DNA from 3 places in the Amycolatopsis sp. NPDC058986 genome. Region 1 is predicted to be linked to each of the others. Evidence: riboswitches for the same ligand, from Rfam matches in the RefSeq annotation. Region 1 holds a riboswitch; each other region holds the start of a gene.
The links. Region 1 has a riboswitch for S-adenosylmethionine ahead of ACFW0G_RS29970 (aminotransferase class V-fold PLP-dependent enzyme). Riboswitches for the same ligand answer to the same signal wherever they lie in the genome.
Positions count from the first base shown of each region.

Region 1 (3,265 bases):
GGTCCGCGGCCGGGGTCGTCTCGGGTTCGGACGGGGAGGACTCGGTGCTCACCGGTCCATTGTCCACGTCACGCGTTCAGTCCGTGTCGGCGGCAGGCTCCGGACGTCCCCGCCGCGGCCCGGCGAGCGCCACGAACGCCCCGGCCAGCAGCGCCACGGCCGAGACCAGGACCCCGGCGATGCCGGGCAGGAGCACCACCGCGGCCAGCACGAACACCGCCGTCACCACCAGCACGAGCACGCTCCGCTCGAACCAGGCGAGCAGGACGAGGCCGAGCGTCGCGATCATCGGGCCCCGCACGTCGGCGTCCAGGCGGAACTGCCAGTATCCGACGAGGTCGAGCAGCGGCACGGCCACCAGCGCGCCGAGCGTGAGCAGTGCGAACCGGCCGGTGCGCGGCGGGCTGCCCGCACGCCGGGCCAGGACGAAGTACCAGATCGCGACGCCGAGGACGGCCGCCGCCAGCACCCACAACCAGCCCGTGCCCGCGCCGGACCAGCCGTAGGGCGCTGAGACGCGCACCGCGACCGCGGTGGACTCGGTCATCGGGTACTCACGCACATTCGCGAAGTAGCCGAAAGATCCATTCGCCCTCGGCATCTCGGCCGCGACCAGGATCAGCTGCGCGAATCCCAGCAGCGCCAAGGGAAACCAGTACCGTGGCCGCGAATTTCCCATCGCGCCACGATAGCGGATCGCCCATGAGCTGAAGGGGACTTTCCGTGCATGGGATGCGACGAAAGTCCCCTTCAGCTCAGGCGCAGAACGGGGGCAGTGCGCGCGGATCGCCGACCGGCGCCCAGCGGCCGTCCTGCTTCGTGTACTCCCAGCGGGCGCCACGGGCGACGATCTGGCGCAGTGCGAGCACGAGCCGGTCGACGTGTTCGGTGGTGCTGCCGAGGCCGAGGCTGACCCGTACCGCCTGCTGCCCCGCTCCCCCGGCGACGCCGATGAGCCGCTTGGTCGCGACGTGCGCGCAGAAGGCGCCGTCGCGGACGCCGATGCCGTACTCGGCCGAAAGGACGGCCGCCAGCCAGCCGGGCTCGAAGCCGTCGACCACGAAGCTCACCGTGCCGACGCGGTCCACCGGCGCGTCGAACAGCCGCAGTTCGGCGCAGCCCGGGATCGCGGCGAGGCCCTTGCGCAGCCGGGCCAGCAGGACCTCCTCGTGTGCGCCGACGGCGTCCCAGTGCGCGGCGAGCTGCTCGCACGCGACGCCGAGGGCATACACGCCAACGGTGTTGGGCGAACCCGCCTCGTGCCGTTCCGGTCCGGCGTTCCAGACGACACCGAGGTCGTCGGCCTCGCCCGTGACTAGCTTGGTCGCGCCGCCACCGGCGAGGTAGGGCTGGGCGGCACGGAGCCAGTCCGCGCGGCCGACGAGCGCACCGGCACCGAACGGCGCGTACAGCTTGTGACCGGACAGCGCGACGTAGTCGACATCCAGTTCCCGCAAGGAAATCCGGCGATGCGGGGCGAGCTGGGCGGCGTCGAGCGCGATCCGGGCGCCGTGGCGGCGGGCCACCGCCGCGATCTCCGCGACGGGCAGCAGCTCACCGGTCACATTGGACGCTCCGGTGACGACCACCAATCGGGGCCCCTGCGGGCATTCCGCGAGCGCTTCGTCCACAGCGGACACCGCGGCGAGCCGGGTGCGCGGGGTGGGGATCCGGCGGACGTTCGGCCCCCTCCACGGCAACAGCGCGGCGTGGTGTTCGGTGTCGAAGACGACGACCGAGGTGTGCCGGGGCAGGCTGCGGGCGAGCAGGTTGAAGGAATCGGTGGTGTTGCGGGTGAACACCACGGTGTCGGTCGAACGCGCGTCGACGAACCGGCGCAGGATGTCGCGTGTGCGCTCGTAAAGCCGCGTCGAGACCTGCGAGGCGAACCCGGCGCCGCGGTGCACGCTCGCGTACCAGGGCAGGAACTCGTCGACCGCGCGGCGCACGGCGTCCAGACAAGGCGCGCTCGCGGCGTGGTCGAGATTCGCGTAGCCGATCTCGCCGCCGGTGACGAGCGGAACGCTCAGCCCGGCACCCGCGACCGCAGGAATTCCTTGCGGCGCAACGGTAACCGTGGTTTCGGTGGTGTTCTGACGATCGACGGCGAGTGTCATCGGGTGCCTCCTCGGCGGTCCGGGGGACCCCCGGCGAGGGGCCCGCGCTTGCCCGCCGCACCTCGCGACAGGCCCGGTCCTCACCCGGGGCACCCCACCGCGGTTGGAGGGTTGCCGGCCAGCAAGCCGGGGCTTAGCGCTGGCACTCATGACCTGACGACGAAGATAGCCGACACCGCGCGCGCCGATCCAGCCCCTTCCGGGTGACTGAGACGGCCGTCACTCTCCGGAATTGCGGTCTACGCCGTCACCCGGAAGCGGCCCGGCAGCCGCGCGACGGACTGGTCGCTCAGGTGCGTCGCGGTCCCCTGGTACTGGCCGGCGCCCGCCGCGAACCGCCATCCGCCCAGCTCCTTGCCGTCGATCGGCTCACCGAGCGCGGCGGCCAGCTCGCCGGAGACCTCGGCGTAGGACAGCCCGCTCCAGTTCCCGCGAGCGCGCCAATCCCTTGCGTCGCCGGAGTTCCCGGACGCCGTCGTGGCGGGCAGCGTCCAGAGCGTGAAGTGAACATGGGCACCGGTGGTGCTGCCGCCGCAGGGCAGAGCATTGCCGGTGGAGCCGAGGACGGCGCCGGGCACGACCCGCTGTCCGTCGGCGACCTGGATGTTCTCCATGTGGTAGTACCCGGTGCGCCAGCCGCCGTCGTGGTCGATGGTCACCCAGTCGCCTTCGGCGCAGTGCTGCAGGTGCACGATCCCGGCCAGCGGGGCGCGGACGGTCTTGTCGGCCGGGCTGAAGTCGATGGCGTTCTTGACGCCGCTGCCGCCGTCGTCGGAGTGGATCCCGGCCGAATACACGAGCTGGCCCGAGGCGAACGGCAGGGCGAAGGCGGGAAACGTGTCCGCGGCGGAGGCCGTGGGGGCCAGGAACAACGCTCCTGCCGTCGTCGCGGCGGCCAGACCGGCCCAGCGTGCGCGCATTTTCAGCATCACCGTGTGTACTCCTTAGCCCGAGAAGCTCACCCATTCGAGGTAGACGATGCGAGCGCACGTTAGCCCGAAAGGATGCGTCAAGGGAACACACGGTGGAGATTTCTACGGAAAACCACCAACCATCGAGGCCGGTTTTGTGAGCTAGCGCCCGGATTCGCCCTTCCAGCGGGCCAGGCGGCCTGCCCGGTCCACGGCCCGCAACCGGCGTTCCGTGGC
Region 1 is NZ_JBHYJW010000040.1:42,886-46,150, forward strand. Features, by position in the region: gene lspA (signal peptidase II) at 1-52, opposite strand, end outside; gene ACFW0G_RS29965 (hypothetical protein) at 77-679, opposite strand; gene ACFW0G_RS29970 (aminotransferase class V-fold PLP-dependent enzyme) at 756-2,117, opposite strand; SAM riboswitch class IV at 2,157-2,271, opposite strand; gene ACFW0G_RS29975 (M23 family metallopeptidase) at 2,357-3,046, opposite strand; gene ACFW0G_RS29980 (potassium/proton antiporter) at 3,191-3,265, opposite strand, start outside.

Region 2 (3,265 bases), on a different contig from region 1:
CGGCGGTCTGCAGTTCGACAAGCAGACCTGGGACGCCTACGGCGGCCAGCAATACGCGTCCTACCCGCACCAGGCGTCGCGCGAGCAGCAGATCGCGGTGGCCGAGAAGGTCCGCGACGCGCGTGGCGGATACAGCGCCTGGGGCTGCAAGCCCTGATCCTGTTCTTTCCGCGAGGCCCCCGGCGCGTTGCGCCGGGGGCCTTCGCTTTGCCGGTTCGGTGGTCCGTGCCCCGTTCTCGAGGTGCCCGAACGCCCCAATGTGGCATTGGCTGCGTTCAACGCACCGAACGCCACATTGGGGCGCATCCGGGCCGGGCTGTGCGGAGCCGAGGTTGTGCCGGGAGAAGTGGAATCGGTGACATCGCGGCGTCATATGTCACGTCAGCTGTGACGAAGTGACGCTCGCCGCACCAGTGGTCGCGAGCGGTCGTGTGCGGGGGCGGCCGCAACCGAGGGACGCCCTTGGTGCGTTCAATGCACCGGGGGCGTCCCTCGGTGCGGCCAACGCACCGAAGGCGTCCCTCGGCACGCCCCCGGCCACCGGCGCTGGGTACGATCTGCCGGTGGTGGAACTGCTTGGCCCTGCCGAGATCAGGGGGCTCGCGGCCGAGCTGGACGTGCGGCCGACGAAGAAGCTCGGCCAGAACTTCGTGCACGATCCGAACACCGTCCGGCGCATCGTCGAACTCGCCGGGGTCGGGGCGGGGGACGTCGTCCTCGAGGTCGGGCCCGGGCTCGGCTCGCTGACCCTCGGTCTGCTCGGTGCCGGTGCCGAGGTGATCGCCGTCGAGATCGATCCGGTGCTCGCCGGGCGGCTGCCCGCGACGGTCGCCGAGCGCGGCCCGGAGGCCGCCGGGCGGCTCACCGTCGTCGGCGCCGACGCGCTCCGCGTCAAGGCCGCGGACCTGCCCGCCGAGCCGGTCGCGCTCGTCGCGAACCTCCCCTACAACGTCGCGGTGCCCGTCGTGCTGCACCTGCTCGCCGAGCTGCCGTCGCTGGCGCGCGGGCTCGTCATGGTGCAGACCGAGGTCGCCGACCGGATGGCCGCGGGGCCCGGCAGCCGCATCTACGGCGTGCCCAGCGTCAAGCTCGCGTGGTACGGCAGTGCCCGCAAAGTAGCCGCTGTTCCGCGAGCCGTGTTCTGGCCGGTGCCGAACGTGGATTCCGCGCTGGTTTCCTTCGAACGTGCGGAATCCTCCTTCGAAAATGCGAAATCCGGCGCCGAAGAGTCCACTGTGGATAAGGAAACCTTGTTCGGTGTCGTGGACGCGGCGTTTGCACAGCGGCGGAAAACGCTGCGCGCGGCGCTGGCGGGCTGGGCGGGCTCCGCGGACCGGGCGGGTGCGTTGCTCGTCGCCGCGGGGATCGATCCCAAGACGCGGGGCGAACAGCTCGACGTCGGGGACTTCGCGCGTATCGTCGCGGCAGCGGAGCGCGAGCCCCGCCCGTCCGGTGCGTGACGGCGTTATCGCGGCTTGCTGAAGTCCGGGCCGATCCCGAGGTCTGGGCGCGGCCAGTCGTGTGATCTGTGCCTATGGGCTTGCGTTCAATCCCTGGGATCGGTTTTACTCGAAGCGTCCATCCCGAGCGACTGAGAGACCTGGCTCGCCGAAGTCGCAGCAACCACCCTCCCCGGGGCAGGTGCTACCGCCAGGACCGATGGAGGCCACGTCCATGAAGAGGGTTGCCCGCCCGCTCCTGCTCACCAGGCGGCGTGTAGTCGATGAAGGTCGCCGCACGGTCTGTGCGTGTCGACGCTCCACCGTTCTCGCCTGAGTTCTGCCGCCTGAATCTCATTTCGTGAGCACCGTCCATTTCGGACGGTCAACTGGTGAACGGTCGCGCGCGCCTGGGGGTGCTGCGCCCTGCTTCTGGAGCCTTTCGTGATCACTGTCGAAAACCTGACCAAGTCCTTTCCCCACAACGGAAATCCGGTCGTCGCGCTACGGGACGTGAGCGTCGACGTGCAGGCCGGGTCCCTCTTCGGCGTCGTCGGCCCGGCCGGCTCGGGCAAGTCCACGCTCGCCCGCTGCATCGCGCTGCAGGAGCGTCCCGACCGCGGCGTGGTCCGGCTCGACGGCCTCAACACCGGCACGCTCGACGGCAGGCGGCTGCGCGAGATCCGGCGTCAGCTCGGCGTGGTCGGCACCAAGCCGGAGCTGATCGCCGAGCGGACCATCGCCGGCAACATCGCCACCCCGCTGGAGCAGCTGGGCGTCGACGGCCCGCAGCGCCGCAGCCGCGTGGGCACGCTGCTCGACCTGGTCGGGCTCACCCCGCGCGCGGCCCAGCGCCCGGCCGAGCTGACCGAGGGCCAGCTGCGCCGCGTCGCCGTCGCGAAAGCGCTCGCGGCGAGCCCGTCCGTCCTGCTGGCCGACGACCCGACCGCGGGCGTCGACAGCGACGAGGCCGGGGCCGTGCTGACCGTCCTCGACCGCGCCAGGGCCGAACTGGGCGTCACCATCGTGGTCACCACCCCGGACGCGACCGTGGTGCGGCGCGTGTGCGACGACGTCGCCGTGCTGGAGGACGGCGCCGTCCTCGAACGCGGCACCGTGCTGGACCTGATCTCCGACCCGGCCAGCCGCACCGCGCAGACGCTGCTGCCCGCGATCGAGACCACTCGCACGCAGGCCGCGCGCTACGACCGCTCGGTCGACGTCGTCCTGATCGGCTTCGCGTCGGTCGGTGCCCTGCTGCCCGAGGCGGCGAGCCGCTTCGACGTCGAACTCGCCACCATCGGCGGCGGACTCACCCGCATCGGGGACACCCCGGTGGGCCGGTTCCGGCTCGGCGTCCGCGGTGAGCGGTCGGACGCGGCGCTGGCCTGGATCGCCGAGCGCGGCGGCCGGGTCACGCACACAACGCGGGGTCCGCAGGGCGTCGCCGCCTGATCCACCGGCATCACGAAGGTCCGCCGGGCCTCCTGGAGTTCCGCCAGGAGGCCCGGCGGACCTTTTCGTTACGGGGCGCAGACCGTGTCGTGCGTTCTCCTTCCGCGAGCGTTCCCGGCGAGGCCACGTAGGCTTGGCATGTGCTCGCCGTTGTACCGCCCCCAGTGACCGTTCGCGTTCCCGCGAAGGTCAACCTGCACCTTTCGGTCTCCGACCTGCGCGAGGACGGCTACCACGAGCTGGTCACCGTCTTCCAGGCGCTGTCGCTGACCGACGAGGTGACCGTCATGGCCACCGAAGAGCCGGGTATCGAGGTCTACGGCGAGGGTGAGGGCTCGGTGCCCACCGGCGCCAGCAACCTCGCCTGGCGC
Region 2 is NZ_JBHYJW010000007.1:172,874-176,138, forward strand. Features, by position in the region: gene ACFW0G_RS09445 (transglycosylase family protein) at 1-157, shown strand, start outside; gene rsmA (16S rRNA (adenine(1518)-N(6)/adenine(1519)-N(6))-dimethyltransferase RsmA) at 564-1,460, shown strand; SAM riboswitch class I at 1,576-1,666, shown strand; gene ACFW0G_RS09455 (methionine ABC transporter ATP-binding protein) at 1,884-2,894, shown strand; gene ACFW0G_RS09460 (4-(cytidine 5'-diphospho)-2-C-methyl-D-erythritol kinase) at 3,035-3,265, shown strand, end outside.
Region 2: linked by a shared signal. The riboswitch ahead of ACFW0G_RS09455 (methionine ABC transporter ATP-binding protein) and the one ahead of ACFW0G_RS29970 (aminotransferase class V-fold PLP-dependent enzyme) in region 1 are both predicted to bind S-adenosylmethionine.

Region 3 (3,265 bases), on a different contig from region 1:
CGCACCACGGGTCACGGTATTCGCTGCCGGACTTCCTCACGGCCGTCGCGCCCCGCGTCGCGATGGCCAGTGTGGGCGCGGGAAACCGCTACGGCCATCCCAGCAAGTCCACTGTGGACGCTCTGATCGCGTTGGGGGCGTTGGTGACCCGCACCGACCTCGACGGGGACACCGCGGTGCTCCCGGACGGTGGCGGTCCGGCGGTCTCCCGCCGGGGCGAGCCGCGTGGCCCGCCCCGGCGGTGAACCGGCGTCAGTAGCCGAGGGCCTCGCGCACGGCGGCGGCCGACGGTGCGACGGTCGCCTTGGGGCCGACGTGGTCCTCGACGGCGTCGAGCGTCTTGAGGCCGTCGCCGGTGATCAGCAGGACGGTCTCGGCGTCCGGGTCGAGCTTGCCGGTCTCGATGAGCTTCTTCGCCGTGGCGACGGTGACCCCGCCCGCCGTCTCGGTGAAGATGCCTTCGGTACGGGCCAGCAGCCGGATGCCCTCGACGACCTCTTCGTCGCTCACGTCCTCGATCGCGCCGTTGGTGCGGTTGACGACGTCGAGCACGTACGGGCCGTCGGCCGGGTTGCCGATCGCCAGCGAGCGCGCGATGGTGTCCGGCTTGACCGGCTGGACGACGTCGTGCCCGGCGCGGAACGCGGCCGACACGGGCGAGCAGCCGGTGGCCTGGGCGCCGAACACCTTGTACGGGCTGGCTTCCACCAGTCCGAGCTGGCCGAGCTCGCGGAAGCCCTTGTCCACTTTGGTCAGCTGGGAGCCGGAGGCGATCGGCACGACGATCTGCTCGGGCAGCCGCCAGCCGAGCTGCTCGGCGACCTCGAAGGCCAGCGTCTTCGAGCCCTCCGAGTAGTACGGGCGGACGTTGACGTTCACGAACGCCCAGCTCTCGTGCTCGGCGGCGAGTTCGGTGGCGAGGCGGTTGACGTCGTCGTAGTTGCCGTCGACGGCGATCAGCGCGCCGTCGTACACCGCGGTCGTGAGGATCTTGGCGCGTTCCAGCGTCTTCGGGATCAGCACGACCGACTGCCAGCCCGCCCGGGCGGCCGCGGCGGCGACGGCGTTGGCGAGGTTGCCGGTCGAGGGACAGCACAGCACCTCGAACCCGAACTCGCGGGCGGCCGCCAGCGCGACGGCGACGACCCGGTCCTTGAAGGAGTGCGTCGGGTTGCCGGTGTCGTCCTTGACCCAGATCCGCTTGACCCCCAGCGCTTTCGCCAGCCGGTCGGCCCGGACCAGCCGGGTGCAGCCTGGCTCGGTGTTGGGGATCTCCTCGACGTTGGAGGGAACCGGAAGGAGTTTCTTGTAGCGCCAGATGTTCTTCGGGCCGGCTTCGATGTCCTCGCGCCGGACCCGGCCGAAGTCGTAGGCGACCTCGAGCGGCGAGAAGTCTTCGGCGGAGACGAATTCGGGAGCGAGCGGCTGCCGGTGACCCTCTTCCTTCGACACCAGTTCGACGGCCGGGCCCAGGTCCGGGGTCTTGGTGGTGGAGGTCGTGCCGAGGGTTGCGGTCATCGCGAGGTTCCTTTCCTCATCTGTCCCGCCGAGGCGGGCCGGAATTGGCACCGTGTTCGTCAGCTATCCCGCGATCGCGGGATGACAGGCTTTGACGCCGGTTGCCGGGGCTTCGTCGGGCCGTTCCCTCTGCCCCTCTGGATGAGCGGTATTCGGTTGTCGGCGCGCCGCTGGGCGCTGCCTCGGAACACACCGTACGGCATCCTGATCGGCTCGTGCCACGGTGGGCGCGCCGGTGTCACCGGAGCGGGCGTGTCGCCGGGCGGGTGAGAGGATCGGGGGGTGACCGCGCAAGCCACCGCCACCGCACCGCTGCATCTCGTACTCGGTGAGGAAGAACTGCTCATCGAACGGGCTGTCCGCGCCGCCCTGGACGCCGCCAAGGCGGCCGATCCGACCGCGGACATGACCAGGATGCGGGTGTCCGAACTCACAACGCCCGAACTCGCCGAACTGGTGAGCCCCTCGCTGTTCAGCGAGGGCCGGGTGATCGTCCTCGAGGCGGCGCAGGACATCTCGCAGGAGCTGTCCGACGCCGTGCTGTCCTACCTCAAGGCGCCCGCCGACGGGATCGTGCTGGTCGTCGTGCACACCGGGGGCGGCAGGAGCAAGGCGGCGAAGGCGCTGCCCGCCGCGCTGCGCAAGGCCGGGGCCCAGATCACCGAGTGTCCCAAGCTGACGAAGGCCGCCGACCGGGAGTCGTTCGTCCGCAACGAGGTCCGCCGGGCGGGCGGCAAGATCGACGGCGCCGGGGTGCTCGCGCTGATCGACGCCGTGGGCTCGGACCTGCGGGAGCTGTCGTCGGCGGCGACGCAGCTCGTCGCGGACTCCGGCGGCGTCGTCGACGAGCAGGCCGTGCGCCGGTACCACCGGGGCCGCGCGGACGTGACGGGCTTCGCGGTCGCGGAGAAGGCCGTGGCGGGGGACAGGGCGGCCGCGCTGGAGCAGTTGCGCTGGGCGATGCAGCTGGGGGTGCCGCACGTGCTCGTCGCCGACGCGCTCGCCGATGCCGTCCGCACCATCGCCAGGGTCTCCGCGGCCGGACGGGGCAACCCGAACCAGATGGCAGGGGAACTCGGCATGCCGCCGTGGAAGGTGCGCAAGGCGCAGGGCCAGTCACGCGGCTGGAACCAGGACGGTCTCGCCGCCGCGATGCGGGTCGTCGCTCGGCTCAACTCCGAGGTCAAGGGTGCCGCGGCGAGCCCGGACTATGCACTGGAGCGAGCTGTGAACGAGGTCGTCGCCGCCAAGGGCGACCACTGAGGCCGGCCGCTGAGGAGAAGGACACGCGGAAGGCCCCGGCGACCGAGGTCGCCGGGGCCTTTCGGAGAACGGCTCAGATGCTGTTCGCGCGCTTGGCCATCGCGGACTTCTTGTTCGCGGCCTGGTTGGCGTGGATGACGCCCTTGGTGACCGCCTTGTCCAGCTTCTTGGCGGCCTCGCGCTGCAGCTCGACGGCCTTGGCCTTGTCCCCGGACTCGGCGGCCTCGCGGAACTTGCGGATCGCGGTCTTCACCGAGGACCGGATCGCCTGGTTGCGCTGACGCGCCTTCTCGTTGGTGGTGATGCGCTTGATCTGCGACTTGATGTTGGCCATGGTGGCGCTCCTGTCGTGTACTCGGTGAGTTCGCTGCCGCGTCGCTGTGGCCCCGGCCACCCTCACGGGCGCCCGGGTTTCCTCCCTGACGGAATGCCGCACGACAACGAACGGAAAGCCTAACAGCCTGCTCCGGCGGCCTCGCGAGGG
Region 3 is NZ_JBHYJW010000020.1:41,669-44,933, forward strand. Features, by position in the region: gene ACFW0G_RS19235 (ComEC/Rec2 family competence protein) at 1-245, shown strand, start outside; gene thrC (threonine synthase) at 253-1,518, opposite strand; SAM riboswitch class I at 1,532-1,666, opposite strand; gene holA (DNA polymerase III subunit delta) at 1,801-2,781, shown strand; gene rpsT (30S ribosomal protein S20) at 2,855-3,115, opposite strand.
Region 3: linked by a shared signal. The riboswitch ahead of thrC (threonine synthase) and the one ahead of ACFW0G_RS29970 (aminotransferase class V-fold PLP-dependent enzyme) in region 1 are both predicted to bind S-adenosylmethionine.